DNA from 2 places in the Streptomyces sp. NPDC087300 genome. Region 1 is predicted to be linked to the other one. Evidence: riboswitches for the same ligand, from Rfam matches in the RefSeq annotation. Region 1 holds a riboswitch; the other holds the start of a gene.

What was found. Region 1 has a riboswitch for cobalamin ahead of metE (5-methyltetrahydropteroyltriglutamate--homocysteine S-methyltransferase). Riboswitches for the same ligand answer to the same signal wherever they lie in the genome.
Region 2: it holds a riboswitch for cobalamin, as region 1 does, so the genes downstream of both, ACIO9J_RS08230 (ribonucleoside-diphosphate reductase subunit alpha) here and metE (5-methyltetrahydropteroyltriglutamate--homocysteine S-methyltransferase) in region 1, are expected to answer to the same signal.

The regions. Positions count from the first base shown of each region.
Region 1 covers NZ_JBIUYI010000005.1:401,475-415,960, forward strand. Annotated here, with positions in the region: gene ACIO9J_RS22095 (hypothetical protein) at 76-612, shown strand; gene ACIO9J_RS22100 (NACHT domain-containing protein) at 781-3,861, shown strand; gene metE (5-methyltetrahydropteroyltriglutamate--homocysteine S-methyltransferase) at 3,923-6,241, opposite strand; cobalamin riboswitch at 6,403-6,618, opposite strand; gene ACIO9J_RS22110 (DUF6817 domain-containing protein) at 6,920-7,507, shown strand; cobalamin riboswitch at 7,505-7,707, shown strand; gene ACIO9J_RS22115 (CoA-acylating methylmalonate-semialdehyde dehydrogenase) at 8,145-9,644, shown strand; gene ACIO9J_RS22120 (acyl-CoA dehydrogenase family protein) at 9,650-10,798, shown strand; gene ACIO9J_RS22125 (enoyl-CoA hydratase/isomerase family protein) at 10,795-12,006, shown strand; gene mmsB (3-hydroxyisobutyrate dehydrogenase) at 12,003-12,920, shown strand; gene ACIO9J_RS22135 (enoyl-CoA hydratase) at 12,917-13,747, shown strand; gene ACIO9J_RS22140 (Glu/Leu/Phe/Val dehydrogenase) at 14,065-14,486, shown strand, end outside.
Region 2 covers NZ_JBIUYI010000002.1:582,817-597,302, reverse strand. Annotated here, with positions in the region: gene nagB (glucosamine-6-phosphate deaminase) at 1-550, shown strand, start outside; gene ACIO9J_RS08280 (glycoside hydrolase family 3 protein) at 663-2,162, opposite strand; gene ACIO9J_RS08275 (carbohydrate ABC transporter permease) at 2,172-3,002, opposite strand; gene ACIO9J_RS08270 (carbohydrate ABC transporter permease) at 2,999-3,988, opposite strand; gene ACIO9J_RS08265 (extracellular solute-binding protein) at 4,171-5,445, opposite strand; gene ACIO9J_RS08260 (GntR family transcriptional regulator) at 5,813-6,595, shown strand; gene ACIO9J_RS08255 (carbon starvation CstA family protein) at 6,715-8,829, shown strand; gene ACIO9J_RS08250 (YbdD/YjiX family protein) at 8,847-9,023, shown strand; gene ACIO9J_RS08245 (DUF3311 domain-containing protein) at 9,134-9,409, shown strand; gene mctP (monocarboxylate uptake permease MctP) at 9,406-11,052, shown strand; gene ACIO9J_RS08235 (GNAT family N-acetyltransferase) at 11,130-11,624, shown strand; cobalamin riboswitch at 11,705-11,836, shown strand; gene ACIO9J_RS08230 (ribonucleoside-diphosphate reductase subunit alpha) at 11,964-14,357, shown strand; gene ACIO9J_RS08225 (ribonucleotide-diphosphate reductase subunit beta) at 14,357-14,486, shown strand, end outside.

The DNA of each region.
Region 1 (14,486 bases):
GGGGAAGTCTGAAGAACGTGGAGAATTCGTGACCGTCATGGCACGTCACTCATGCAACTCCCGTGAGGAGAAGCCTTGCGCCCGATCAAGTTGGGTCTGTCACTCGGTGCCGCCGCGCTGCTGCTGGCCGCCGGCGCCGTGGGCCCCGCCGCAGCCGCGCCGGACGCCCCGGCCAACAACGGAAAGGCGATGACCTGGACGCTGCTCGCCGACGGCCCGGCCGGCACGGTCCGGGTGGGCGGTGGCCCGCTGAGCAACGCGTACACCGGGGACACGGACACCACGTCGATCCTTCCCGTGCTGTGCCTGAAGGTCGACAACAGCCCGGTGCCCGCGGGCATCACCCCTGATTTCTACGCCGGCTGGGCCCGCGGCACCGTCGCGGCCAGCAACCCGATCCGCGGCAACCGCCTGACCAGCCGCGCCGCCGCCGACGGCGTCTGCGCCAACACCTTCGGCGCGGGCTGGCGGATGGCCGAGTTCCACGACGGGCGGTACGGCCCGAACCTGGAGAGCTCGGGCGGCTGGAGCTACTGGGCCAAGGGCGACGTGCCGGTGGGCACCCGCTTCTGGACGGCGATCAACGACCAGCCCGCCAACCCCTGGAACTGACCGCTCTCTGAGGCCTCTTCGGCCCCTCGCACCCCCCTCCGGGAAAGCTCCGGCCCGCCGCCCCCAGTAGCGGGCCGGAGCACTCCGTTCGCTGGCCCGTGTCCCTCTGTGTGCACCGAGCCGGGCGAACGCCGGAAGTCCGGCGAAGAGCTGCCCTACGCTCGGCACATGGAACTGGCAGGCATCGGCCTACGGGTCGCGTCGAGCGCCGTGGCGCCGCTGGTGCGCAAGCTGTTTCGGCAGGACGATCCCGGCGCCGGCCTCGTGGACGAACCGGTCAGGCTCTCCGCGCTCGTCTCGTTCAGAGGCGAGCGGCGCACCCTCACCGAACAGGAACTGCGCAAGCTGGCCCGCGAGTTGGTGCGCAGGGCGGTGCGGTCGGCCGGACCGCACGACTCCCTGCCCGAAGACGAACAGGCCGCCGTCGCCGCGGAACTCGCGCGCAGCCTGCACGGACTCGGCGACCTGGACATGGATGACGCACAGGCGGTGCGCCTCGGGCACGAGGGGCTGGCGGACGCACTCCCTCGGTGCGACCAAGGGCTTTCCCAGGACGCCCAGTTGCTCCACGAGCGGCTTGTGCTGCTCGCCTGCCTGCACATCGTGGAGTTCTTCACCAAGAGATCCTCCTTCGTCGCCCGCACCCTGCTGGAGCAGACGCGGCAGATCGACCGGATCGTGACCACGCTCGACCTCCTGGTGGAGCGCGTGCCCGCACAGTCCGTCGAGGACGCGGGATTCGAGGAGCGATACCGGCAGTACCTCGTCCGCCGCCACGGGCAACTCACCATCTACGGAGCCGACTTCGACGACGAGTGGCCGCTCGACGTCGCCTACTTCAGCCTGGAGATCACGGAGCGGGCGGAGCGACGCACGGAGAACGGGGAGCAGCCGCTGCCCTCCCCGCCCCGGCGGGCCGAACGCGTGCTGGCCGAGTGCAGGCGGGTGCTGCTGCGCGGAGGAACGGGGGCGGGCAAGACGACACTGGTGCAGTGGCTCGCCGTCGCCTCGGAGCAGCAGGTCAGCGAGGGGCCCGCCTATCTGATCGGGCTGGTGCCGTTCGTGCTGCGCGTGCGGCATCTGCTGGCCGGAGAAGGCAGGTTGCCCGGCCCCGAGCGCTTCCTGGAACTGGCCGACTGCCCGTACGCGCCACCGCCAGGCTGGGCCGAGCGTGTGCTCGAAGCGGGTCGCGGACTGCTCCTCATCGACGACGTGGACGAGGTGCCGCAGGCGGACCGGGAGCAGGTCCGCCGGTGGATCCGGCAGCTGCTCGCCGCCTTTCCGGGCAACCGCTGGCTGGTCACCACTCGCCCTTCGGCCGTGCCTCTGGACTGGCTCGCCGCCGAGGGCTTCACCGAGTTCCGGCTGGAGCCGATGCGGGAGGACGACATCGAGCTCTTCATCGAGCGGTGGAGCCGGGCCTCGCCCCTCGGTGAGTTCTCCGGCGGGGAACTGCGCTCGTTCCTCTCGGAGATGCGCCGTCGAGAGGATTTCGGCAAGCTCGCCACGAATCCCCTGCTGTGCACGCTCCTGTGCACCCTGCACCGCGACCGTCGCGGCTATCTGCCGGGTGGCGGCCGTACGCAGCTGTACGTCGCGGCCCTGCAGATGATGCTGACGCGCCGGGACCGGGAGCGCGGCGTCTTTCGAAGCTCGTTGCAGTACGGGCTGGACCCCGACGCGCAGCTCGCCCTGCTCGGTGAGCTCGCCTACTGGATGATCCGCAACGACTGCCGGGAGATGAGGCGTTCCGACGCCATCTGGCTGATCGGCCGGTCCCTCACGGCGATGGCGCGCGAGTTCGCGGGCGTAGGCAGTACTGAAAGCGGAGCGGATGTCTACCGCACTCTGCTGGAAGGCAGCGGACTCCTGCGCGAACAGGCCGACGGCGTCGTCGACTTCGCGCACCCCACCTTCCAGGACTACCTCGGCGCACGCGCCGCCCTGGCAGCCCGTGATCTCCCGCTGCTCGTGTCCAATGCCCACAAGGAGCAATGGGCCGACGTCGTCAGGATGGCCGTAGCCCAGGGCGATCCCGAAGACCGGGCACGGCTCCTGAACGAGCTGGTGTCCCGAGGTGACGAGGAAGAAGAACACCGGGTGCGGCTGCACCTGTTGGCCCTGTCCTGCGAGGAAGAAGCCGTGCGGGTCGACCCAGAGGTCCGACACCTGGTGGAGCAGCGGGCGGCGGCGCTGCTCCCGCCTCGCTCGTGGCAGGAGTCCGTCACACTCGCCGCCATCGGGCGTCCCGTGCTGCGACTGCTCCCCGCGCCCGCGGGGCTGACCGCGGAAGAGACGGTGGCCTGCGTGGAGACCGCTGTCCGGATCGGTGGCGCGCATGCCTGCGACTGGCTGTCGGGAGCGTTGCGTGACGGCCTCGACGGCGGCGCGAGCACGGAGGTCCACCGAGTCCTCGGCGCTGCCTGGGAACACTTCGGCACCGCCCAGTACGCGGCGAAGGTGCTCGCGCAACTGCCGCCCGACACCCCCATCACCGTCACGTCGTACGCGCAGCTCCGGCGTCTCGACGGTCCCCGTCATCTGCGGGTCGGCCACGGAGTGCCTCTGGAGGACGTGGTCGCTCATGTCGACAGGACACGGCTGCGGGTGCTGGAGGCCGCGGTCCTGGAGGACGCGGCGGCGCTGCGTGAGCTGAGTGCGCTGGAGCGGCTGAGCACCGGACGGCCGTCCACGGAGGTGCTGCGGTCCCTGTCAGCGCTCCCTTCCCTGAACGAGTGCGGCCTGACCCTCGCCGACCCCTCGCGAGAACTTCCTGAGGTGCCTTCCGGCACACGTGTGACCGCGCTGACGCTGCCCTCCGGCGCCCGTGGACTCGCCGAACTGCCCCGGTTCCCCCGGCTGGAGACGCTGACGCTCCAGGGGCCCGACACGGCCCTGACCCCCGAGGACTGGCGTCACCTCGCGGCCGCCCCGGGACTGCGGCACCTCGTCATGCCCGTGGCCGCCGTGGCTCCGCTGCACACCCACGCCGGGGTTCGCGCGCACATCAGCTCCGTGACCCTGACCGGTCAGGTGGCTCCGGCGGACCTGGAGCTCGTCGCCGCAGCGTTCCCGGGCCTGCGTACGCTCCGGTTGCGGGGGAGCGGCGCGCCGCTGGACGTGGACCTGCTGCCCCTGGCACGGCTGGCGCACCTGGCAGCGGTGCACCTGGAGAGCCCCGGGCAGGTGTTGAACGCCGAGGGGCTGCCCGGAGCCGAGGTGACCGTCGCACCTCAGCCCCGGTACTGAGCGGTGAAGAGGGGGCCGGGGCGCCCGCAGCTGCCCCGGCCCCCGGCTGTGGGGCTCCCGGTCAGGAAGCGGGCAGTTCCCCGCGCACCGTCCGGGCCGCGGTGACCAGGTTTTCCAGGGAGGCGCGGGTCTCGGGCCAGCCGCGGGTCTTCAGGCCGCAGTCCGGGTTGACCCACAGGCGCTGGGGCGGGAGGGCCTCAAGTCCCTTGCGGAGCAGGGCGGCTGCCTCGGCGGCGTCGGGGACGCGGGGCGAGTGGATGTCGTAGACGCCGGGTCCGGCCTCGCGCGGGTAGCCGTGTTCGGCCAGTTCGCCGGCGACCTGCATGTGGGAGCGGGCGGCCTCCAGGCTGATGACGTCCGCGTCGAGGTCGTCGATGGCCTGCACGATGTCGCCGAACTCGGCGTAGCACATGTGCGTGTGGATCTGGGTGTCCGGGCGGACGCCGCTGGTGGTCAGGCGGAAGGACTCCGTGGCCCAGGCCAGATAGCCGGGGTGGTCGGCGGCGCGCAGCGGCAGGGTCTCGCGCAGCGCGGGTTCGTCGACCTGGATGACCGAAGTGCCCGCCGCCTCAAGGTCGTTGACCTCGTCGCGCAGGGCGAGGGCGACCTGACGCGCGGTGTCGCCGAGGGGCTGGTCGTCGCGGACGAAGGACCAGGCGAGCATCGTGACGGGGCCGGTGAGCATGCCCTTGACGGGGCGGTCGGTGAGGGAGTTGGCGTAGGACGTCCAGCGGACCGTCATGGGCTCGGGCCGCGAGATGTCGCCCGCGAGAACCGGCGGGCGCACGTAGCGGGTGCCGTAGGACTGGACCCAGCCGTGCTGGGTGGCGAGGTAGCCGGTGAGCTGCTCGGCGAAGTACTGCACCATGTCGTTGCGTTCGGGCTCGCCGTGCACCAGGACGTCGATGCCGGTCTTCTCCTGGAAGGAGATGACCTCGCGGATCTCGTCCTTGATGCGCTCCTCGTAGCCCGCCGTGTCGAGGCGGCCCGCGCGCAGGTCGGCGCGGGCGGTGCGCAGCTCGGTGGTCTGCGGGAAGGAGCCGATCGTGGTGGTCGGCAACAGCGGCAGCTTGAGGTGCGAGCGCTGGGCGGCGGTCCGCTCGGTGTAGGGCTGCGAGCGGCGTCCGTCGGCGTCGGTGACGGCTGCGGCACGGGCCCGTACGGCCGGGTCGTGGGTGATCGACGAGCCGGTGCGCGAGGCCAGGTCGGCCCGGTTGGCGGCGAGTTCGGCGGCGATGGTGTCGGTGCCCTGGGCCAGCCCCTTGGCCAGGGCGACGATCTCGGTGGTCTTCTGCCGGGCGAAGGCGAGCCAGCGCAGGATCTGCGGGTCGATGTCGCGCTCGGCGGCGGCGTCGATCGGGACGTGCAGGAGCGAGCAGGACGCGGCGACGTCGACGCGGTCGGCCAGGCCGAGCAGGGTGCCGAGCGTGGCCAGGGACTTCTCGAGGTCGTTGATCCAGATGTTGCGGCCGTTGACCACGCCGGCGACCAGGCGCTTGCCGGGGAGTCCGCCGACGGCGGCGAGCGCGTCGAGGTTGGCGGCAGCCGCGTCGGTGAAGTCGAGGGCGAGACCGTCGACGGGAGCCTTGGCCAGGACGGGCAGGGCGTCGCCGAGGCGGTCGAAGTAGGACGCGACGAGGAGCTTGGGCCGGTCGGTGAGGGTGCCGAGCTCCCGGTAGGCGCGGGCGGCGGCGTTGAGCTCGGCCGGGGTGCGGTCCTGCACCAGGGCGGGCTCGTCGAGCTGCACCCACTCGGCACCGGCCGCACGCAGGTCCGCGAGCACCTCCGCGTAGACGGGAAGCAGCCGGTCGAGCAGGGTGAGCGGCTCGAAGTCGGCGGCGACGCCCGGCGCGGGCTTGGCGAGCAGCAGATACGTGACGGGGCCGACGAGGACCGGGCGGGCCGGGAGGCCGAGCGCGAGGGCCTCCTTGAGCTCGGCGACCTGCTTGGCGGAGTCGGTGGCGAAGACGGTGTCGGGGCCCAACTCCGGAACCAGGTAGTGGTAGTTGGTGTCGAACCACTTGGTCATCTCAAGGGGTGCCACGTCCTGCGTGCCGCGGGCCATCGCGAAGTACCCGTCCAGGGCGTCGGCCTCGACGGCCGCGCGGTGCCGTGCGGGGACGGCACCGACCATGACGCTGGTGTCCAGGACGTGGTCGTAGTACGAGAAGTCGCCGGTCGGCACCTCGTGGACGCCGGCATCCGCCAGCTGCCGCCAGGTGGTGCGGCGCAGCTCCGCGGCGGTCTCCCGGAGGGCGTCGGCGGTGACGCGGCCCTTCCAGTACCCCTCGACGGCCTTCTTCAGTTCACGGTTCGCGCCCTGGCGGGGGTAGCCGTACACGGTGGCCCGTGCTGCCGCGGCTGCGGACTTCGCTGTCACGGAAATCTCCTTCGCGAGATGACTCCTGAGCACCCCGGGGACGGGACGCGGACGCGAAGGGATGACGGACCGCCCGGACCGGACGGCGTCGATGACGCGGTCCTCCGAACGGTATGCACGCCGACCCGCCCACGAGGTCACCGGGATGTCCGCACGCGATCGGTCACGTGCGGGCAACGGGCAGGTCTTCGGACTCGCGGGCACATCCGCCGAGGCGGACTCCTACTGGCCGTCGCTTCCCGGATCCACCGGATCCAGTGCGTATGACGGCGGTCGTTCCCACTCACCGCTGCGGGGCAGTCCCGGATTCCCACCGGGTTCCCTCTTGCGACGCGCCTGCCTGGCGGACAGGGCGAACCAGCTGCACGGGTCACCTTAGAGGGTGCGGGCCGTCTTGGGCAGCACTGATCGCATCTCGGACGAATCCAAGCCATGGCTATGGGTTCGATGAGGAAACCCGAGGATTGACTTGGTTGTCGGGGGAGCGGGAGGATTCATCCGGGCCCAGGGCGGCAACCCGGCCGGGCCCCGACACCGATCCGGACGGTGCCGGGGCCCGCCCGGGTGCCGACCCCCTTGTCGTCGTATGTCGTCGTGCTCGGCGTTGCGCTTCTTGACGTACCGGTCGCCCGGTTCGGCCGGAATTCGTTCCACGCTGGCCGGAAAGGGGCCGATCCCATGGACATGGCCGCGGAACCCGACCGAGCCGCTCACCGGTTCCTGCGCGACCTCGGCGCCGCTACCGTCGAACACCCCGGCGGCACCCTCCTCGACCACCTCGAACGCGTACGGCAACGGCTCGCCGACTGGGACGCGCGCCCCGCGCTCCGGCTGGCCGGGCTCTGTCACGCGCTCTACGGCACCGACGGTTTCGCCCCCGTCCTGCTGCCGCTCGACCGGCGCGAGCGCGCCACCGCCGTGATCGGCGGCGAGGCCGAGTCGCTCGTGTACCTCTATGCGAGCTGCGACCGCGCGGTGGGCCATCCGGCGCTCACGGGCCGGACCGGCGACGGGACTCCCGTCCGGCGGGATCGGAGTCCGCTGTTCCGTGACCGGTTCACCGGCCGCGCCTTCGCGCCGACGCGCCGTCAGCAGGCGGACTTCGCCGAGCTCACGGTGGCCAACGAGCTCGACATCGCGGGCGTCGACGGCGAGTTCCTCGCCCGCTGCGGTCCTGGCCTCGCGGAGCTGTTCGCCGGGCTGCGCCCCCTGCTGACCCCCGGTGCCCGGCGGGCCTGCGCGATCCTGCCGGGGTGGACTTACTAGGACGTCCAACTATATGGTCCTCGACAAGGCCCGCGGTGTCAGGGAAGCCGGTGTGAATCCGGCGCGGTCCCGCCACTGTGACCGGGGAGTGCGTTCTCGCAACACAACGCGCCACCGAGGGACGTCGTGTCCGTCGGGAAGGCGGGGGAGCGTGCGCTGATCCGGGAGTCAGGATACCGGCCGCGGGGTGTTCCGTGTTGTCCACGAGGATGGAGCAGACACGCATGGCACCGGTCCGTACCCATGACCCAGGTGATCCGGCGGAGCAGTCGAGAGAGCGCGCGGATCTGTAGCGCACAGACGGTGCGCACGGATCTCTGACGCGCCGACGGTGCGCACGGATCCGCGACGCGCCGAAGGCGTACGCCGATCTCCAACGCGCCGACGGTGCGCGCGGATCTCTGGTGCGCCGACGGTGTGCGTCGACTTCCCGCGCTTCGACGGTGTGCGTCGCGATCCCGCGCACCGATGGCATACGCCGACCCCGGTACGACGACGGCGTACGTCAACTCGCAGTCCACCGAAGGATCTTCCGCCCACGCGTCCCGCGGCCCCGGCCCGAGCGCGCCCCACAGGGTGCCGTTCGCCGGTGTGCCGTGCCATCCCCGGATCCCCACCTGACGAGAGCAGGCTCACCGTGGTCCGTGAACTCACCCATTTCATCGGCGGCAAGCACACCGCCGGCACGTCGGGCCTCTTCGGCGACGTGTACGACCCCAACACCGGTTCCGTGCAGGCCCGCGTGCCGCTCGCGGGGCGGGCCGACACCGAGGCGGCGATCGCCGACGCGGCCGCCGCCCAGCGCGTGTGGGGCGAGTGGAACCCGCAGCGCAGGGCCCGCGTCCTGCTGCGGTTCCTCCAACTCGTTGAGCAGGACCGTGAATCGCTGGCCCGGCTGCTCTCCTCGGAGCACGGCAAGACCGTCGCCGACGCGCACGGCGACATCCAACGCGGCCTGGAGGTCGTCGAGTTCGCCGCCGGGATCCCGCACCTGCTCAAGGGCGAGTTCACGGACAACGCGGGCACCGGCATCGATGTGCACTCGCTGCGCTCCCCGATCGGTGTGGTCGCCGGGATCACCCCGTTCAACTTCCCCGCGATGATCCCGCTGTGGAAGGCCGCACCCGCCCTCGCCTGTGGCAACGCGTTCATCCTGAAGCCCTCCGAGCGCGACCCCTCCGTACCGCTGCGCCTTGCCGAACTCTTCCTTGAGGCCGGGCTTCCGCCGGGCGTCCTGAACGTCGTCAACGGCGGCAAGGAAGCGGTCGACACCCTCCTGGAGGACTCGCGCGTCGGCGCGCTCGGCTTCGTCGGCTCGACGCCGATCGCCGCGCACATCTACGCCACCGCCGCCGCCCACGGCAAGCGCGCCCAGTGCTTCGGCGGCGCCAAGAACCACATGATCGTGATGCCGGACGCGGATCTCGACCAGGTCGTCGACGCGCTCATCGGCGCCGGTTACGGCTCGGCGGGCGAGCGCTGCATGGCGATCTCGGTGGCCGTGCCGGTCGGCGAGGAGACCGCCGACCGGCTCGTCGCCGCCCTCAAGGAGCGCATCGGCGCCCTGCGGATCGGCCGCTCCGACGACGCGGAGGCCGACTTCGGCCCCCTGGTCAGTCAGGACGCGCTCGACCGGGTCCGCAGGTACGTGGACATCGGCGTCAACGAGGGAGCCGAACTCGTCGTGGACGGGCGGAACTTCACTCTGGAGGGACACGAGAACGGCTTCTTCGCCGGAGCCACCCTCTTCGACCGGGTGAGCCCCCGGATGCGCGTCTACCGCGAGGAGATCTTCGGCCCCGTCCTGTGCGTCGTACGGGCCGCCGACTACGAGCAGGCCCTGCGCCTGCCCAGCGAGCACCCCTACGGCAACGGCGTCGCCATCTTCACCAGGGACGGCGACACCGCGCGCGACTTCACCCGCCGCGTCAACACCGGCATGGTCGGCGTGAACGTGCCCATCCCGGTCCCGGTGGCCTACCACACCTTCGGCGGCTGGAAGAGGTCCGGCTTCGGCGACCTGAACCAGCACGGCCCGGACGCGATCCGCTTCTACACCCGTACGAAGACCGTCACTTCGCGCTGGCCCTCGGGGGCCAGGGAAGGCGCGAACTTCTCCATCCCCACCATGGGATGAGCGCGATGACGACCACCACGCTCACCGAGGACCAGCAGGCGATCGTCGAGACCACCCTCGACTTCGCCGAGGACCACCTGGCCCCGCACGCGGTGCGCTGGGACCAGGACAAGCACTTCCCGCTCGACGTGCTGCGCAAGGCCGCCGGGCTGGGGCTCGGCGGAATCTACGTACGCGAGGACGCGGGCGGCAGCGGTCTGACCCGTGCCGACGGGGTCCTCGTCTTCGAGGCCCTCGCCTCCGGCTGTCCCTCCATCGCGGGCTACCTCTCCATCCACAACATGGTCGCCTGGATGATCGACACCTACGGCGACGGGCGGCAGCGCTCCCGGTGGCTGCCCCGGCTCTGCGCCATGGAGGACCTCGGCAGCTACTGCCTGACCGAGCCCGGAGCCGGATCGGACGCCGGGGCGCTGCGCACCGCCGCGGTCCGCGACGGCGACCACTACGTCCTCACCGGCGTCAAGCAGTTCATCTCCGGCGCGGGCGCCGCGCAGGTGTACGTCGTCATGGCGCGCACCGACGGCGAAGGGCCCCAGGGCGTCTCCGCGTTCCTCGTCGAACGGGACGACCCCGGGGTCTCGTTCGGGCCCAACGAGAAGAAGATGGGCTGGAACGCCCAGCCCACCCGCCAGGTGGTGCTCGACGGGGTCAGGCTGCCCGCCGACCGGCTGCTCGGCCGCCCCGGCGACGGCTTCCGCATCGCCATGAACGGCCTGAACGGCGGCCGGCTCGGCATCGCCGCCTGCTCGCTCGGTGGCGCCCGCAGCGCCCTCGACCGGAGCCTGGCCTACCTCGCCGACCGGGAGGCGTTCGGCGCCCGGCTGCTCGACTCGCAGGCCCTGCAGTTCCGTCTCGCCGACATGGCGACGGAACTCGCCGCGGCGCGCGCCCTGGTCCACCAGGCCGCGCAGGCGCTCGACCGGCGCGACCCCGGGGCGCCGCAACTGTGCGCGATGGCCAAGCGGTTCGCCACCGACACCGGTTACTCGGTCGCCGACCGGGCGCTCCAACTGCACGGAGGGTACGGCTACTTGAACGAGTACGGCATCGAGAAGATCGTCCGCGACCTGCGCGTCCACCAGATCCTGGAAGGAACCAACGAGATCATGCGTGTCATCGTGGCCCGCGGGCTGACGGAGGCGCTCCGATGACGGGCGGGACCGGCACGGGCGCCGGTACCGGCACCGGCGCCGGTACCGGCACCGGCGCGGACTCCGGCTCGCGCTCCGACTCCGGCTCCGGCGCCGACGAGCAGGTGCTGCTCAGGACCGAGGGGCACGCGGCGTACCTGACCCTCAACCGCCCTCGGGCGCTCAACGCCCTCACGCATGCCATGGTGCGGCGGATCGACGAGGCGCTGACCGCCTGGGAGCACGATCCGGCGGTGCGGACCGTGGTCATCGCGGGCGCCGGGGAGCGGGGCCTGTGCGCGGGCGGCGACATCCGCGCCATCTACGAGGACGCACGGGTGGGGAGCGAGGGCCGTGCCCCCGGGAGCGATTCGGCTGCGGCCGCGGACAATCCCTCCGCTTCCGCCTCCGCCGACTTCTGGCGGGACGAGTACCGCCTCAACGCCCGGATCGCCAACTACCCCAAGCCGTACGTCGCCGTGATGGACGGCATCGTCATGGGCGGCGGCGTCGGCGTCTCCGCGCACGGCGACGTCCGCATCGTCACCGAACGCTCCCGGATCGCCATGCCGGAGACCGGCATCGGCTTCGTACCGGACGTGGGCGGCACCTATCTGCTCGCGCTCGCCCCCGGCGAACTGGGCACGCACCTAGCGCTGACGGGCACTCAAATCGGCGCGGCCGACGCCCTGTTGTGCGGCCTCGCCGACCACTTCGTACCGCACGACGACCTGCCCCGGCTGCTCGACGATCTCGCCACCCGGCCGGTCTGGGACGTTCTCAAGGACCACGTGGAGCAGCCGCCGCCCGGTGACCTCGCGGGCCAGCGACCCTGGATCGACGCCTGCTACGGCGCCGACACGGTGGAGGAGATCGTCGACCGGCTTCGCGGCCATGGTGCGGCCGGGGCCGACGCGGCGGCCGACACCCTCGGCGCCAAGTCGCCCACCGCTCTGAAGGTCACGCTCGCCGCACTGCGCGCGGCCCCGGCGCTCGGCCCGCTGGAGCGTGTCCTGGAACAGGAGTACCGGATCTCCTGCGCCGCGCTCGACTCGTACGACCTGGTCGAGGGGATCCGCGCGCAGGTGATCGACAAGGACCGCAGCCCCCGCTGGAAACCGGCCACCCTGGCCGAGGTCACCGGCGCGGACGTGGCACGCCACATCGGCGCGCCGCCCGCCGGAGGCGAGCTCCACCTGGCGACGACCCCACAGGAGGTGGCGTGGTGAACGGCACGCGCACGATCGGCTTCATCGGCCTCGGCCACATGGGCGGACCCATGGCCGCCAACCTGGTCAAGGCCGGGCATCAGGTCCTCGGGTACGACCTCATGCCCGAGCTGCTCGACCAGGCGGTGGGGAACGGCGTGACGGCCGCCGGATCGGCGGCGCAGGCGGTCGCGACGGCGGACGTGGTGATCACCATGCTGCCCGCGGGGCGGCACGTCCTCGGCCTCTACCGGGACGAGGGCCTGCTGGCCGCGGCCCGCCCCGGCACCTTGTTCGTCGACTGCTCGACCATCGACGTGGCCGACGCCCGCGCCGCTCACGAGGCCGCGGTGGCCGCGGGGATGCGGGCCCTGGACGCCCCGGTGTCCGGGGGAGTGGTCGGCGCCGAGGCCGGCACGCTCACCTTCATGGCAGGCGGTGGCGGCACCGAGTTCGACGAGGCGGACGCGCTCCTCGCGGTCATGGGCAAGAAGGCGGTGCACTGCGGCGGGCCCGGCGCGGGGCAGGCCGCGAAGATCTGCAACAACATGATCCTCGGCATCTCGATGATCGCGGTGAGCGAGGCGTTCGTGCTCGGCGAGAGCCTGGGCCTGTCCCACCAGGCTCTGTTCGACGTGGCTTCCACCGCGTCGGGGCAGTGCTGGGCGCTCACTGTCAACTGTCCGGTGCCGGGTCCCGTTCCCGCGAGCCCGGCCAACCGCGACTACCGCCCCGGCTTCGCGGCCCCGCTCATGGCCAAGGACCTCGGCCTCGCGGCGAGCGCCGCGAGGGCCGGGGGCGTCCCCACGGAACTCGGCCTGAAGGCCGCCGAGTTGTACGCGGCGTACGCGGAAGCGGACGGCACGGACCAGGACTTCTCGGGGATCGTCACGACGATGAGGCAGCGGACGGCGGAAGGCGGCGGCGAGGCATGACCACGGACACGAGCGAGGGTGCGGACACGGGGGCGGACACGGGGCCGGGCACCGGGTCGTACGAAACGATCCGCGTGGAGCGCAAGGGCCGTACCGCGCTGCTCACCCTCGACCGCCCCCAGGCGCTCAACGCGCTCAACCTCCAGGTGATGAACGAGGTCGTCGCGGCCACGGCGGAGCTCGACCGGGATCCGGACGTCGGCTGCATCGTCCTCACCGGATCCCCGAAGGCGTTCGCCGCCGGGGCCGACATCAAGGAGATGCGGCCGCGGAGCTACATGGACATGTATCTCAGTGACTGGTTCGCGGCCTGGGACCGGCTCGGCGAGCTGCGGACGCCGACGGTCGCGGCCGTCTCCGGGTACGCGCTCGGCGGCGGCTGCGAACTGGCCATGCTGTGCGACATCCTGCTGGCCGCGGACACCGCAGTGTTCGGTCAGCCCGAGATCAAACTCGGGGTCATCCCCGGCATCGGCGGCTCCCAGCGGCTGACCCGCGCGGTGGGCAAGGCCAAGGCCATGGAGATGTGTCTGACCGGCCGCACCATGGACGCCGCGGAGGCGGAACGGGCCGGTCTGGTCTCGCGCGTGGTACCCGCCGACGACCTCCTCGCCGAGGCGCTCGCCGTCGCCGAGACGGTCGCGGGCATGTCCCTGCCCGTCGCGATGATGGCGAAGGAAGCGGTGTCCCGCGCCTTCGAGACGACCCTCGCGGAGGGCGTCCGCTTCGAACGCCGCCTGTTCCACGCGGTGTTCGCGACGCAGGACCAGAAGGAGGGCATGGCGGCGTTCGTGGAGAAGCGGGCGCCGGGGTTCACGCATTCCTGAGGCCGCGCGACGGTGCGCGCCCCGGTTCACCGCCGGGGCGCGTGGCCTCGCCTTCAACAGCTTCAACAGCCCCACGGCGGAGCAGAGCGCTCGGGGCGGTATTCCTGGGAACTTTCGAAGCGTGACGCCAGAGGTGAAGTGCCCAGGCGTCCGGCCGACATCGTGCCACCGCAGCTTCGAGGAGAGGACCCAGCATGCCCCGATCCGACCATGGCGTAGCCGCAAGGGAGCCGACCTGCCTTCGTGTATCGGAGGAAGCCGCTGAACTGAATACGATCGATCTCGGAGCAGGGGTGTTCGGGACGGGTTCCGGTGGAGTGCCCGACGTTCCTCACGAAAAGGTCCTGCTCTGCCAGGACGAGGCGACGGGCCTGGAAGCCATCGTGTCCCTGCATTCCACGGCGCTGGGACCCGCTCTCGGCGGCACCCGTTTCCAGTCCTACGGAACCGTCGCCGACGCCGTCCTCGACTCCTTGCACCTCTCGCGCGGCATGACGTACAAGAACGCCCTCGCGGGAATTCCCTACGGCGGCGGCAAAGCGGTCGTCGTCGGCGACCCTTCGGTACGCAGGACGCGTGGGCTCCTGAAGGCCTTCGGGCGCTTCGTCGATTCCCTGCACGGCAGGTACGTGACCTCCTGTGACGTGGGCACCAACTCCGCGGACATGGACGTCATCAGCGAGGTGACGCGCCACGTCGTCGGATGCTCGCTCAAGAACGGTGGCGGCGGCGACCCTTC
Region 2 (14,486 bases), on a different contig from region 1:
CTACCGTTCCGTGGTCCTGCGCGAGGTCGTCGAGCCGCTCGGGCTGAACGAGACGTCCTTCATGGGCCCGGACGGCAGCGCGGACGACGTGCAGGCCGCCTGCGAGGCGTACGACAAGGCGCTGGCCGAGGCCGGTGGCGTCGATCTGCAGCTGCTCGGCATCGGCACCGACGGGCACATCGGCTTCAACGAGCCGTGCTCCTCGATCGCCTCGCGGACGCGGATCAAGACGCTGACGGAGCAGACGCGGGTGGACAACGCGCGCTTCTTCGACGGCGACATCGAGCAGGTCCCGCACCACGTCATCACCCAGGGCATCGGGACCATCCTGGAGGCGCGGCACCTGGTGCTGCTCGCCACGGGTGAGGGCAAGGCGGACGCGGTGGCCGCGACGGTCGAGGGTCCGGTGGCCTCGGTCGTGCCGGCGTCCGCGCTCCAGCTGCACCCGCACGCCACGGTCGTGGTGGACGAGGCCGCGGCCTCCAAGCTGAAGCTCGCCGACTACTTCCGGCACACCTTCGTCAACAAGCCCGACTGGCAGGGCATTTAGGTCTGTAGGCCTAGGAGCCGTACGGCACGCGTACGGCATACGAAGAGGGGCGCTCCCGGTCGGGAGCGCCCCTCTTCGTATGCCGTATGCGGGTCCTTGCGACCGTCCGCGATCAGCCGCGCGTGATCGCCTCCGCCGCCGCCTCGCCGCACACCCGGGCCGCGCCGCGCGTGGCGACGTGGAGGGCGCCGGTCGGGGCCGACTGCGGGACGCCCATCTCGACCACCACGGTGTCGGGGCGGGCCGAGACGAGGGTCTTCAGGGCGTCGGACATCCACGTGTGCCGGTGGGCGTCGCGGACCACCGCGACGATGCGCCGGTCGCCCGCGGCGGCGAGCGCCTTGTCGCCCGATCCTTCGCCGGAGTAGCTGCCGGACTCCGTGCCGGGCAGCAGCCGCTCCAGCGGGGCGGCCAGGCCCCACGGGGTCTCGTCGCCGACCGCGATGTTGGCGACGGGGCTGAAGGCGGCGACGTAGGGGGCCTCGGTGACCGGGGCCGCGTAGGTCTCGCCGCGGGTGACGGTCAGTGCGCGGCGGGCCGCGACCAGGCCGATCTCGGTGTCGGGCGCGCCCCCCGAACGACTGGCCGCGCCCGACACCGAGGTCCAGCTCGCCAGCGCCCGCACGCGTGCGGCCGCGTCGGCGAGGCGTTCCTCGGACAGTTCCCCGGTGCGGACCGCCTCGACGAAGGCGTCCCGCAGCCGCAGCACGGTCCCCTCGTCGGAGGGGCCGCCGCCGGTGCAGATCGCGTCGGCGCCCGCGGCGATGGCGAGGACACAGCCGCGTTCGAAGCCGTACGTCCCCGCGATGGCGTGCATGTCCATGCCGTCGGTGACGATCAGGCCCTCGTAGCCGAGTTCCCCGCGGAGCAGGTCCGTGAGGATGCGGCGGGAGAGGGTCCCCGGGTTGTCGGGGTCGAGGGCCGGGGCAAGCACGTGGGCGCTCATCACGGCGCGCGTACCCGCGGCGATCGCGGCGCGGAACGGCGCCAGGTCACGGGAGTCGAGCACGTTCCTGTCGACGTCGATGAGCGGCACCGAGTGGTGCGAGTCGACGGCGGTGTCGCCGTGTCCGGGGAAGTGCTTGGCGGAGGTGGCGACGCCGGAGGACTGCAGGCCCTCGACGTAGGCGGCGGTGTGCCGCGCGACCAGGAGGGGGTCGGATCCGAAGGACCGTACGCCGATGACCGGGTTGTCCGGGTTGGCGTTGACGTCCGCGGACGGCGCCCAGTTGAAGTTGATGCCACAGGCGGCCAGGCGGCGGCCGAGGTCGGCGGCGACCTCGCGGGTGAGGTCGGGGTCGTCGACGGCGCCGAGCGCGTGGTTGCCCGGGTAGGAGGAGCCGGTGCGCACCTCCAGGCGGGTGACGTCGCCGCTCTCCTCGTCGATGGCGATGAGGAGGTCGTCGCGCTCGGCCTTCAGCTGCGCGGTGAGCGCGGTGACCTGCTCGGCGGTCCGCACGTTGCGGCCGAAGAGGCTGACGGAGGCGAGGCCTTCGCCGATCCGGCGGCGCACCCAGTCCGGCACCTCGGTGGTGCCGTCGAAGCCGGGCTGGAGGACGGTCAGGGCGTTGCGGGTGAGCGTGTCACCGGCGTGGGTGGTGGAGGTCGTCATGGTGCGGCGTTATCCCTTCACTGCGCCGTCGGTCAGGCCGCTGACGGCCTTGCGCTGCAGGAAGACGAAGAGGATCAGGATCGGGACGGCGAAGAGCGAGGCGGCCGCCATGGTGGCGCCCCAGTCGTCGCCGAATTGGGTCTGGAAGCTGGAGAGCCACACCGGCAGGGTCTTGGACTCGGCTTCCTTGTTGAGCACGAGGACCAGCGGGAACTCGTTCCAGGCGGTGATGAAGCCGAAGAGCGAGGTCGACATCAGGCCGGGTGCGAGCAGCGGCAGGATCACGCGGCGGAAGGCCTGCATGCGGGTGCAGCCGTCGACCATGGCGGACTCCTCCAGCTCCTTGGGTACCGCGGCGACGAAGCCGCGCAGCGTGAGGAGCGTGAAGGGCAGGATCATCACCATGTAGAAGAGGGTCAGCGGGATCAGGCTGTTCAGCATGTCCGCGTCGCGCACGATGATGTAGATCGCGATGACCATGACTTCCCACGGCGCCATCTGCGCGAGCATGAAGCCGATGATGAAGCCGCGCCGGCCCTTGAAGCGCATCCGGGCCAGGGCGAAGGCCGCGGTCACGCCGATGATGAGCGAGAAGAGCACGGCGAGGAGCGTGACGATGAGGGAGTTGCCCGCCATCGTCCAGAAGTGGTCGGCCTTCACCGCGGTCTTGAAGTGTTCGAAGGTGGCGTTGGTCGGGAACCAGACCGGGTCCTCCGCGATGATGTCGCCGGTCGGCTTGAAGGCCGTCGCGAACATCCAGTACACGGGGAAGACGCAGAAGAGGAAGATGACGACAGCGACCAGGTTGGGCCACAGGCGGCCCATCAGCGAGCGCTTCACAGCTCGTCCTCCTCTTGCTTGAGCACGATCCGCAGGTAGAACGAGGTGATGGCCAGCAGGATGACGATGGTGAGCAGCGCGATCGCGGCACCCATGCCGAAGTGCTGGTTGCCCATGCCCTCGATGTAGGCGTAGACGGGCAGGATCTCGGTGAGCCGGTCGGGTCCGCCCTCGTTGATCGTGAAGACCTGCACGAACGCCTTGAAGACCCAGATGATCTCCAGGAACGTCGTGGCGTAGAGGAAGGGCCGCAGGTACGGCAGCGTGACCTGGGTGAACTGTTTCCAGGCGCCGGCGCCGTCCAGCGCGGCGGCCTCGTACAGCTCCTTGGGGATGGTGGTCGTGGCGGCGTAGAGGTTGATCGCCACGAAGGGGATGGACATCCAGACGATGAGCAGCAGGACGACGAAGAACGTCGAGTACTGCGTGGCCAGCCAGTCGTGGTCGGCCATCGACTCGAAGCCGATCTTGGCGAGCACCCAGTTGACGACGCCGAAGCGCTGCGCGAACAGCCACTGGTAGACGGTGCTCGCCGCGACGACGGGCATCGCCCAGGCGAGGACGAGGCCGAGCAGCAGGAACGTGCGCATCTTCCGGCCGAGGCGCGCGAGCAGCAGTCCCACGAGCGTGCCGAGGACCATGATCAGTACGACGTTGACGGCGGTGAAGGCGACCGAGCGTCCGGTGACCCGCCAGAAGTCCTCGCCGGTGAGGACCTCCTTGTAGTTGTCGAATCCGTTCCACTCGGTCAAGTGCAGAATGAACTGCCGCATGTTGAGGTTCTGGAACGACAGGACCCCGTTGTTGACGAGCGGCCAGCCGAGCAGGAGCAGGGTGACGACGATCGCGGGGGCAAGGAGCAGATAGGGCGCCAGGCCGGTGAGACGTCCTGGGGATCTGTGCGGCCCGACCGGCCGTGGTCCGCCGTCCGGTGTCTGCACCTCCGTCGGGCCGGAGGGCGGCCGTTCGGTCTTCTGCACGGTCATGCTCGCCATCTCTTTCGTGGGCAACGCGAAGCGCTGGGGTCAGCGCGAGGCGCCTGGGTCGGCGCGGGGCGCCGGGTCAGCGCGGGGGCGCTGTGGGCGGCGCGGGAGGACGCGGGGTGCGCATGGGTACGCCGGGGGCAGCGGGGTCGTGTCACCCGCCGCCCCCGGCAGGGCACGCGTCCTTACTGCTTCTGCGCCAGGCGCTTGTTGAGCTCGCCCTCGACCTGCTTGGCGGCGGCGGCAGGCGACTTACCGTTGAGCACCGCGGTCATGTAGTTCTTGATCGGGTTCGGCGGGTTCTCGACCGCGCCCCACTCCGGGATCAGCGGGGTGGTGCCACCGTGGGCGGTGGCGGGGGCGGCGGCCTCGGCGGCCGGGTTGCCCTTGAGGTTGGACTCCAGCGCCTTCTTGTTCGGGATCGTGCCGCCTTCCTTGGCGAACTGACCCTCGAACTTGTCGGACAGCGCGATCTTCAGGAACTCCTTGGCGAGCTCCTGCTTCTTGCTGGTCGCGGCGATGGCGAGGTTGGAGCCGCCGAGGAAGACGCCCTCGGGCTTGTCGGCCGTGGCGCCGGGGATCGTGAAGAAGCCGATGTCCTTCTCGATCTTCGGGTTGGCCTTGATGGCGGTGGGCGCTTCCCAGCTCATGCCGATGAAGGCGCCGGTCTTGCCCTTGGCGAAGACCTCGGCCTGCTGCGGGGTGGCCTCGTCCTTGTTCTTGGGGGCCTTGGAGAGGTCGGCGAACTCCTTGTACGTCTTCATCGCCTTGATGACCTTCGGGTCGTCCAGGTTGGAGACGTACTTGTCGCCGTCCTTCTTGACCAGCTCGGCACCCTCACCGATGGTCAGGCCGACGAAGTGGTACCAGTTCTGGCCGGGCAGGTAGATCGGCTCGGCGTCGGTCTTCGCGCCGATCTGCTTGAGGTCCTTGAGGAACTCGGCGCGGGTCTTGGGAAGCTCCTTGATGCCGGCGTCGGCCCAGATCTTCTTGTTGTAGACCACGACGCGGTTGAGGACGAACCACGGGGCGGCGTACTGCTTGCCGTCGATGACCGAGGCCTTGTTCATCGACTCGGTCCAGTCGGCGCCGATCGACTTCTTGAGGTCGTCGAGCTCGGCGAGGCCACCGGTCTTGGCGTACGCGGCGGTCTGGGTGTTGCCGATCTCGAAGACGTCGGGCGGGTTCTCCTCGGAGAGGGCGGTGGTCAGCTTCTGCTGGATGCCGTTCCACTGCTGGACCTCGAACTTGAGCTTCGCGCCGGTCTTCTTCTCGAAGGCCGCCGTGACATCCTTCTGCCACTGGTCCGGCGTCGAACCGTCCATCGCCCAGAGCGTCAGGGTCTCGCCCTTGAAGCTGTCGGCACCCCCGGCCTTCTTGTCGTCGTCGTCACCGCCGCACGCCGCGACCGAGACCAACATGCCCGCGACACCGATGGCCGCTATGAGCTTGCGCTTCACGTCACCCTCCTCAAGGGATGCCAGTCAACCCCCCACCCGCAGCGACCAAATGGACCGAGATCTGCCCGTGGGACTGGAACCTGGTCTTTAATGGTGTAGACCAGTACGGGGAGCTTGGCCTAGACCTTTAGGGGTGTCAAGGGTGTATAAGAAGGGCTGTCGCGTCCGTTATCGGACCGACACCTGAGCAGGCGGAGTCTGCTCGGCCCGTACCGTGCCACGATGTGAGCCGCGACAGACGGAGGAGCCGGTGACGGCAGCAGCACAGGAGCCGGACCAGGGTGCCGCGCGCAGAAGGTCCCCCCGGACAGCGAGCTCAGGAGGAGCGCCGGTGAGGGGCACCGGCCGGGAGACGGGTGGGCGGAACATGGGCACCGAAGCGGGTGGCACGGGGACCGACGTGGGCGCGTCCACGGAGGGTGCGAGCGTCGGACGCACCGCGCGCGTACCCAAGTACTACCGCCTCAAGCGTCACTTGCTCGATATGACGGAAACCCTGCCCCCCGGCACCCCCGTCCCCCCGGAGCGCACCCTCGCCGCCGAGTTCGACACCTCGCGTACGACGGTGCGCCAGGCCCTCCAGGAGCTGGTCGTCGAGGGCCGCCTCGAACGCATCCAGGGCAAGGGCACCTTCGTCGCCAAGCCCAAGGTCTCGCAGGCCCTCCAACTCACCTCGTACACCGAGGACATGAGGGCCCAGGGCCTTGAGCCCACCTCGCAGCTCCTGGACATCGGCTACATCACCGCCGACGACACCCTCGCCGGCCTGCTCGACATCAGCGCGGGCGGCCGGGTCCTCAGGATCGAGCGGCTGCGCCTGGCCAACGGCGAGGCGATGGCCATCGAGACGACCCACCTCTCCGCCAAGCGCTTCCCCGCGCTGCGCCGCTCCCTGGTCAAGTACACCTCGCTCTACACCGCGCTCGCCGAGGTGTACGACGTGCACCTCGCGGAGGCCGAGGAGACCATCGAGACCTCGCTGGCCACCCCGCGCGAGGCCGGCCTGCTCGGCACCGACGTCGGCCTGCCGATGCTGCTCCTGTCCCGGCACTCGCTGGACGGCGCGGGACAGCCCGTGGAGTGGGTCCGCTCGGTCTACCGCGGCGACCGGTACAAGTTCGTGGCCCGCCTCAAGCGCCCCACGGACTGATCCGGCACCACCGCCCCCGAGGGCCCTCCCGCCCATCGCACCCTTCCGAGGTCTGGCGCGGATCACTTCGCTGCTCTAGGTTCCTCCCGTCATCGCATGGTGAACGGGAGGACGGCCCGGTGCGCACAGCGAATCCTCGAACCATCGTCATCTGGTCCCTCGTCGCGCTGGTCGGCGCCGCGGGCTGGACCGTTCTCGCCCTCGCCCGCGACGAGGAGGTGTCGGCCGTCTGGATGGTCGCGGCGGCCCTCGGCAGCTACGCCATCGCGTACCGCTTCTACTCCAAGTTCATCGCGTACAAGGTGCTCAAGGTCGACAGGACCCGGGCCACCCCCGCCGAGCGGCTCGACAACGGCATGGACTTCCACCCGACCGACCGGCGGGTGCTGCTCGGCCACCACTTCGCCGCGATCGCGGGCGCGGGGCCGCTGGTGGGGCCCGTACTCGCCGCGCAGATGGGGTACTTGCCCGGCACCATCTGGATCATCGTCGGCGTGATCTTCGCGGGCGCCGTGCAGGACATGGTCGTGCTGTTCTTCTCCACCCGGCGCGACGGCAAGTCGCTGGGGCAGATGGCCCGCGAGGAGATCGGCCCGTTCGGCGGGGCCGCCGCGCTGCTCGCCACCTTCGCCATCATGATCATCCTGCTCGGAGTGCTGGCGCTCGTCATCGTCAACGCGCTCGCCGAGTCGCCGTGGGGCACCTTCTCCATCGCGATGACCATCCCGATCGCCCTGCTCATGGGCTTCTACCTGCGTGTCCTGCGGCCGGGACGGGTCAGCGAGGTCTCCCTGATCGGCATCGCCCTGCTGCTGCTCGCGCTGGTCGCGGGCCGCTGGGTCGCCGAGTCCTCGCTCGCCGACACCTTCACGCTCGCGCCGTCGACGCTGGTGATCTGGATGGTGGCGTACGGCTTCATCGCCTCGATCCTGCCGGTGTGGATGCTGCTCGCGCCGCGCGACTACCTCTCCACCTTCATGAAGATCGGCACCATCCTGCTGCTCGCGCTCGGTGTCGTGCTCACCCTGCCCACGCTCAAGATGGACCCGGTGACCGACTTCGCCTCGCGCGGTGACGGCCCGGTCTTCGCCGGATCGCTCTTCCCCTTCGTCTTCATCACCATCGCCTGCGGGGCCCTCTCCGGCTTCCACGCGCTGATCTCCTCGGGCACGACGCCGAAGATGATCCAGAAGGAGACGCAGGTCCGGATGATCGGCTACGGCTCCATGCTGATGGAGTCGTCCGTCGCGGTGATGGCGCTGGTCGCGGCGAGCATCATCGACCCGGGCCTGTACTTCGCGATGAACGCGCCCGCGGGCGTCATCGGCGACACCGTCCAGGAGGCGTCGAAGGCCGTCGCGGGCTTCGGGTACTCGATCTCGCCGGCCGATCTCGCGCAGGCCGCCAAGAACGTCGAGGAGTCCTCGCTGCTCTCGCGCACGGGCGGCGCGCCCACCCTCGCGATCGGCGTCTCGGAGATCTTCTCGAAGGTCACCGGCGGCTCGATGCGCGCGTTCTGGTACCACTTCGCGATCATGTTCGAGGCGCTGTTCATCCTCACCGCGCTCGACGCGGGCACCCGGGTGGGCCGCTTCATGCTCCAGGACATGCTCGGCAACCTCTACAAGCCCTTCAGGAACGTGAGTTGGAAGCCGGGCCTGATCCTCACCAGCGCCGCGGTCACCGGCCTGTGGGGGTACTTCCTGTGGGTGGGCGTGCACGAGCCGCTCGGCGGGATCAACCAGCTCTTCCCGATCTTCGGCATCGCCAACCAGCTCCTCGCCGCCGTGGCGCTCGCCGTCTGCACGACGCTGCTCGTGAAGTCCGGACGCCTCAAGTGGGCCTGGATCACCGGGATTCCGCTGGTCTGGGACGCCACGGTCACGCTCACCGCGAGCTGGCAGAAGGTGTTCTCCAGCGATCCGCGCGTCGGCTTCTTCCAGCAGCGCTCCAACTACCAGGACGCCATCGACGCGGGCAAGGTCCTGCCGCCCGCCAAGACCATGGACGACATGCACACCGTGGTCACCAACTCCACGGTGGACGGCGTCCTTTCGGCCGCGCTCGCGCTGCTCATCGTCGTCGTGATCGCCGACGCGGCCCGGATCTGCGTCAAGCACGTCCGGCATCCCGCGGCGTCCCGGCTGAGCGAGGCACCGTACGTGGAGTCGAAACTGTCCGCGCCCGACGGGCTGTTCCCGACGCGCGAGGAGAAGCGGGAGCTCACGCCGTGACGTGGGTGCTGCGCGGGATGCGGTGGGTGCGCTGGTACGCACGGGAGTTGACCGACGAATCCGCGTACGACCGCTATGTCGCACACGCGCGAAGGGAGCATCCAGGCGTATCCGTACCGTCCCGCAGGGAGTTCGAGCGAATGCGGACGGACCGCCAGGAGTCGGACCCGCGACAAGCGTTCCGCTGCTGCTGAGCAGGCATGTTGACCCGTCCGTTATCCGGACGGGGGTTCCATAGATCAAGACTCTCGCTTAGATTTCCCGCACATCAAGCAGGGGATGAGCGAGGGAGCGGAGCCGTGACATGTCTGATGCGCCTGAAGTGAACCGACCGGTGGTCACGCCGGTCCGTGTGGTCATCGCCCTCTGTCTTGTCGCGCCGTTCGTCGCGATGCTCTGGGTGAGCTCCTACGCGAAGATCGAACCGACCTTCATCGGCATCCCGTTCTTCTACTGGTACCAGATGCTGTGGGTGCTCATCTCCACGGCGCTGACGATGATCGCGTACAAGCTGTGGCAGCGCGACCAGCGGATCCGCAAGGCCGAGGCCCGGCAGCTCCAGGAAGGTGCCGGACGATGAACGTGCTCGCATCGGGGACGGGCGGCGTCAACGGCGTCGCGCTCGGCGTCTTCATCTTCTTCTTCATCGCCGTCACGGTGATGGGCTTCCTCGCCGCCCGCTGGCGCAGGGCCGACAACGACCAGAGCCTGGACGAATGGGGCCTGGGCGGACGGTCGTTCGGCACCTGGGTCACCTGGTTCCTGCTCGGCGGCGACCTGTACACGGCGTACACCTTCGTCGCCGTCCCCGCGGCGATCTACGCGGCGGGCGCGGCCGGCTTCTTCGCCGTCCCGTACACGATCCTCGTCTACCCGCTGATCTTCACCTTCCTGCCGCGCCTGTGGTCGGTCTCGCACAAGCACGGGTACGTGACCACGTCGGACTTCGTCCGCGGCCGCTTCGGCTCCAAGGGGCTCTCGCTGGCCGTCGCGGTCACCGGCATCCTCGCCACGATGCCGTACATCGCGCTCCAACTGGTCGGCATCCAGGCCGTCCTGGACGTGATGGGCGTCGGCGGCGGCCCCGACACCAACTGGTTCGTCAAGGACCTGCCGCTGCTCATCGCCTTCGCGGTGCTCGCCGCCTACACGTACTCCTCGGGGCTGCGCGCCCCCGCGCTGATCGCGTTCGTGAAGGACGGCCTGATCTACCTCGTCATCATCGTCGCCATCATCTACATCCCGATCAAGCTCGGCGGCTTCGACGACATCTTCGCCAAGGCCGGTGACGCCTTCGCGCAGACCAACCCGGCCACCGACAAGCCGCGCGGCGCGCTCGCGCCCGCCGAGGCGGGCCAGTGGACCTACGCCACGCTGGCGCTCGGCTCGGCCCTCGCGCTGTTCATGTATCCGCACTCGATCACGGCGACGCTCTCCTCCAAGAGCCGCAACGTGATCCGCCGCAACACCACGATCCTGCCGCTGTACTCGCTGATGCTGGGACTGCTCGCGCTGCTCGGCTTCATGGCGATCGCGGCCGGGATCAAGGTCGACAACGGGCAGTTGGCGATCCCCCAGCTCTTCGAGGAGATGTTCCCCGACTGGTTCACCGGCGTCGCCTTCGCCGCGATCGGCATCGGCGCGCTCGTGCCCGCCGCCATCATGTCGATCGCCGCGGCGAACCTCTTCACCCGGAACATCTACAAGGACTTCCTCAAGCCCGACGCGACGCCCGAGCAGGAGACCAAGGTCTCCAAGCTGGTCTCGCTCATGGTGAAGGTGGGCGCGCTGGTCTTCGTCCTCGGCATGGACAAGACCGTCGCGATCAACTTCCAGCTGCTCGGCGGCATCTGGATCCTCCAGACGATGCCCGCGCTGGTCGGCGGCCTGTTCACCCGCTGGTTCCACCGCTGGGCGCTGCTCGCGGGCTGGGCGGTCGGCATGGTCTACGGCACGCTCGCCGCGTACGGCGTCGCGTCGCCGACGCAGAAGCACTTCGGCGGCTCGTCCGACACCATCCCCGGCATCGGTGAGATCGGCTACATCGGCCTCACCGCGTTCGTCCTGAACGTGGTCGTGACCGTGGTCCTCACCTTCGCCCTGAAGGCGCTGAAGGCCCCCGAGGGCGTCGACGAGACGTCGCCCGGGGACTACACGGCGGACGCCGGCGACCCCGGCGTCGCCACCGAGCTGCCGAAGGCGACGGCGGGCGCCGGGCACTGAACCGTTCGACAGGTACGACGACGGGCCGCCGGAAAACCGGCGGCCCGTCGTCGTACCCCTGTTGCACACTTCGCCGCATGGACATCACGATCAGACACGCGCGTCCCGACGAGTACGAGGCGTTGGGCGACCTCACCGCGGGGGCGTACCTCGCCGACGGACATCTGAGCCTCGGGGCCGACGACCCCTATCTGACGGTGCTGCGGGACGTGGCGGGGCGCGCGGCGCAGGCCCAGGTCCTGGTGGCCGCGGCGGACGAGGAGCCGCTCGGCTGCGTGGCCTTCGTCCCGTCCGGCGGTCCGATGGCCGACATCGCCCGGGACGACCAGGCGGAGATCCGCATGCTGGCCGTCTCCGCCGCGGCGCGCGGCAGGGGCGCGGGCGAGGCGCTGGTGCGGGAGTGCCTGCGGCGCGCCAGGGACGCGGGCCGCACGGGGCTCGTCCTGTCCACCCAGCCCTCGATGCACGCCGCCCACCGGCTCTACGGGCGCCTCGGCTTCGTACGGACCCCGGAGCGGGACTGGCAGCCGATCCCGGACCTGACGCTGCTCACCTACGAGTTGACGTTCTAGGACACTCCTCGCAGAGCCACCCGCACGACCGCCCGTTCGGTGCCGACACAAGATGTGGGCCTGCTTCAGAAACCCGGCACAAGATGTATGCTCGTGCTCGCTGCCGTCGCAGGGGAATCCGGTGCAAGTCCGGAACTGTCCCGCAACGGTGTATGTGTACGTCTTTGTCGTACCCGCAAGTCCGAGGACCTGCCGGCAGCGCACCCGAGCCGTCCGGCCCGGGTGCCGACCGTCCGGGCCTCGTGGAGTGGGCCGGTGGACGCGGTACGCCGCCCTGCCCGGGTGCGCCCGTGCACCATTCCCTCCCCTGGCCCAGAGCCGAGCGAGGGAGAGCTCCACGTGACCATCGCGCCTGCCGAACCTGCGTCAGCGACGACCACGCCGACCGCCGAGGGTACCGACGGGCCAGGGACCGCGCTGCTGCGGACCCTGACCGACCTCACCGCCGACCTCCCCGACGCCGACCCCGGCCGGGTGGCCGCCGCCGCGCTGCGCGGCAGGTCGGCCCGCGCCGACGTGGCCGAGCTGCGGGAACTGGCGACCGAGGCGGCCGCGGGGCTCATCTCCGAGGACCCCGCGTACTCCAAGCTCGCCGCCAGGCTCCTGTCGATCGGCATCCGCGAGGAAGCGGCCACGCAGGGCGTGCACTCCTTCACCGACTCCGTCGCGGTCGGCCACCGCGAGGGCCTGATCGCCGACCGCACCGCGTCCTTCGTGACCGCGCACGCGGCCCGGCTCGACTCGCTCGTGGACGCCGCGCTCGCGGACGGCGCGGACTTCCGTTTCGGCTACTTCGGCCTGCGCACGCTGCACAGCCGCTACCTGCTGCGCCACCCCATCACCCGGCAGGTCATCGAGACCCCGCAGCACTTCATGCTGCGCGTGGCGAGCGGCCTGGCGGAAGACGGCAGCGCCCGCGCCCTGGACGAGGTCGCCGCGCTGTACCGCCTGATGAGCCGCCTGGACTACCTGCCGTCGTCGCCGACGCTGTTCAACTCGGGCACCCGGCACCCGCAGATGTCCTCCTGCTACCTCCTCGACTCCCCGCTGGACGAGCTCGACTCGATCTACGACCGCTACCACCAGGTCGCGCGGCTCTCCAAGCACGCGGGCGGCATCGGCCTCTCCTACTCGCGCATCCGTTCGCGCGGTTCGCTGATCCGCGGCACCAACGGGCACTCCAACGGCATCGTGCCGTTCCTCAAGACCCTCGACGCCTCGGTCGCCGCGGTGAACCAGGGCGGGCGCCGCAAGGGCGCGGCCGCGGTCTACCTGGAGACCTGGCACTCCGACATCGAGGAGTTCCTGGAGCTGCGCGACAACACGGGTGAGGACGCGCGCCGCACGCACAACCTCAACCTCGCGCACTGGATCCCCGACGAGTTCATGCGCCGGGTCGCCGCCGACCAGGACTGGTCGCTGTTCTCGCCGGCCGACGTGCCCGAGCTCGTCGACCTGTGGGGCGAGGAGTTCGACGCCGCCTACCGCAAGGCGGAGGCCGCGGGGATCGCGAAGAAGACCATGCCGGCCCGGGAACTGTACGGCCGCATGATGCGCACCCTCGCGCAGACCGGCAACGGCTGGATGACCTTCAAGGACGCCGCCAACCGCACCGCCAACCAGACGGCGGAGCCCGGCCACACGGTGCACTCCTCCAACCTCTGCACGGAGATCCTGGAGGTGACGGACGACGGGGAGACGGCCGTCTGCAACCTCGGCTCGGTCAACCTCGGCGCCTTCGTCGTCGACGGCGACATCGACTGGGAGCGCCTCGACGAGACGGTCCGCACCGCCGTCACCTTCCTCGACCGCGTCGTCGACATCAACTTCTACCCGACCGAGCAGGCCGGGCGCTCCAACGCCAGGTGGCGCCCGGTGGGCCTCGGCGCGATGGGCCTCCAGGACGTCTTCTTCCAGCTGAAGATGCCGTTCGACTCGCCCGAGGCGCGGGCCCTCTCCACCCGCATCGCCGAGCGCATCATGCTCGCTTCGTACGAGGCGTCCGCGGACCTCGCCGAGCGCAACGGCCCGCTGCCCGCCTGGGAGAAGACCCGCACCGCGCGCGGCGTCCTGCACCCGGACCACTACGGCGTGGAGCTGACCTGGCCCGAGCGCTGGGCGGCCCTGCGCGAGCGGATCGCCACCACCGGCATGCGCAACTCGCTGCTCCTCGCGATCGCGCCGACGGCCACCATCGCGTCCATCGCGGGCGTGTACGAGTGCATCGAGCCGCAGGTCTCCAACCTCTTCAAGCGCGAGACGCTGTCCGGCGAGTTCCTCCAGGTCAACTCCTACCTGGTGCAGGAGCTCAAGCGGCTCGGCGTGTGGGACGCGCAGACCCGTGAGGCGCTGCGCGAGTCCAACGGCTCGGTGCAGGGCTTCACCTGGGTGCCCGAAGAGGTCCGCGCGCTGTACCGCACCGCGTGGGAGATCCCGCAGCGCGGCCTGATCGACATGGCGGCCGACCGCACCCCGTTCCTGGACCAGGCGCAGTCCCTGAACCTGTTCCTGGAGACGCCGACCATCGGCAAGCTCTCCTCGATGTACGCCTACGCCTGGCAGCGGGGCCTGAAGACCACGTACTACCTGCGCTCGCGCCCGGCGACGCGCATCGCCCGCGCGGCCGGCGGCTCCCAGGCCACCGCCGCGGCCCCCGTCCCCCAGCAGGTGAGCGACCCCGACGCGATCGCCTGCTCCCTGGAAAACCCCGAGTCCTGCGAGGCCTGCCAGTAATGTCCAGCACCACCAGCTCCGCCAAGAACCTGCTCGACCCGGGCTTCGAACTCACCCTGCGTCCCATGCGCTACCCGGACTTCTACGAGCGCTACCGGGACGCGATCAAGAACACCTGGACCGTCGAGG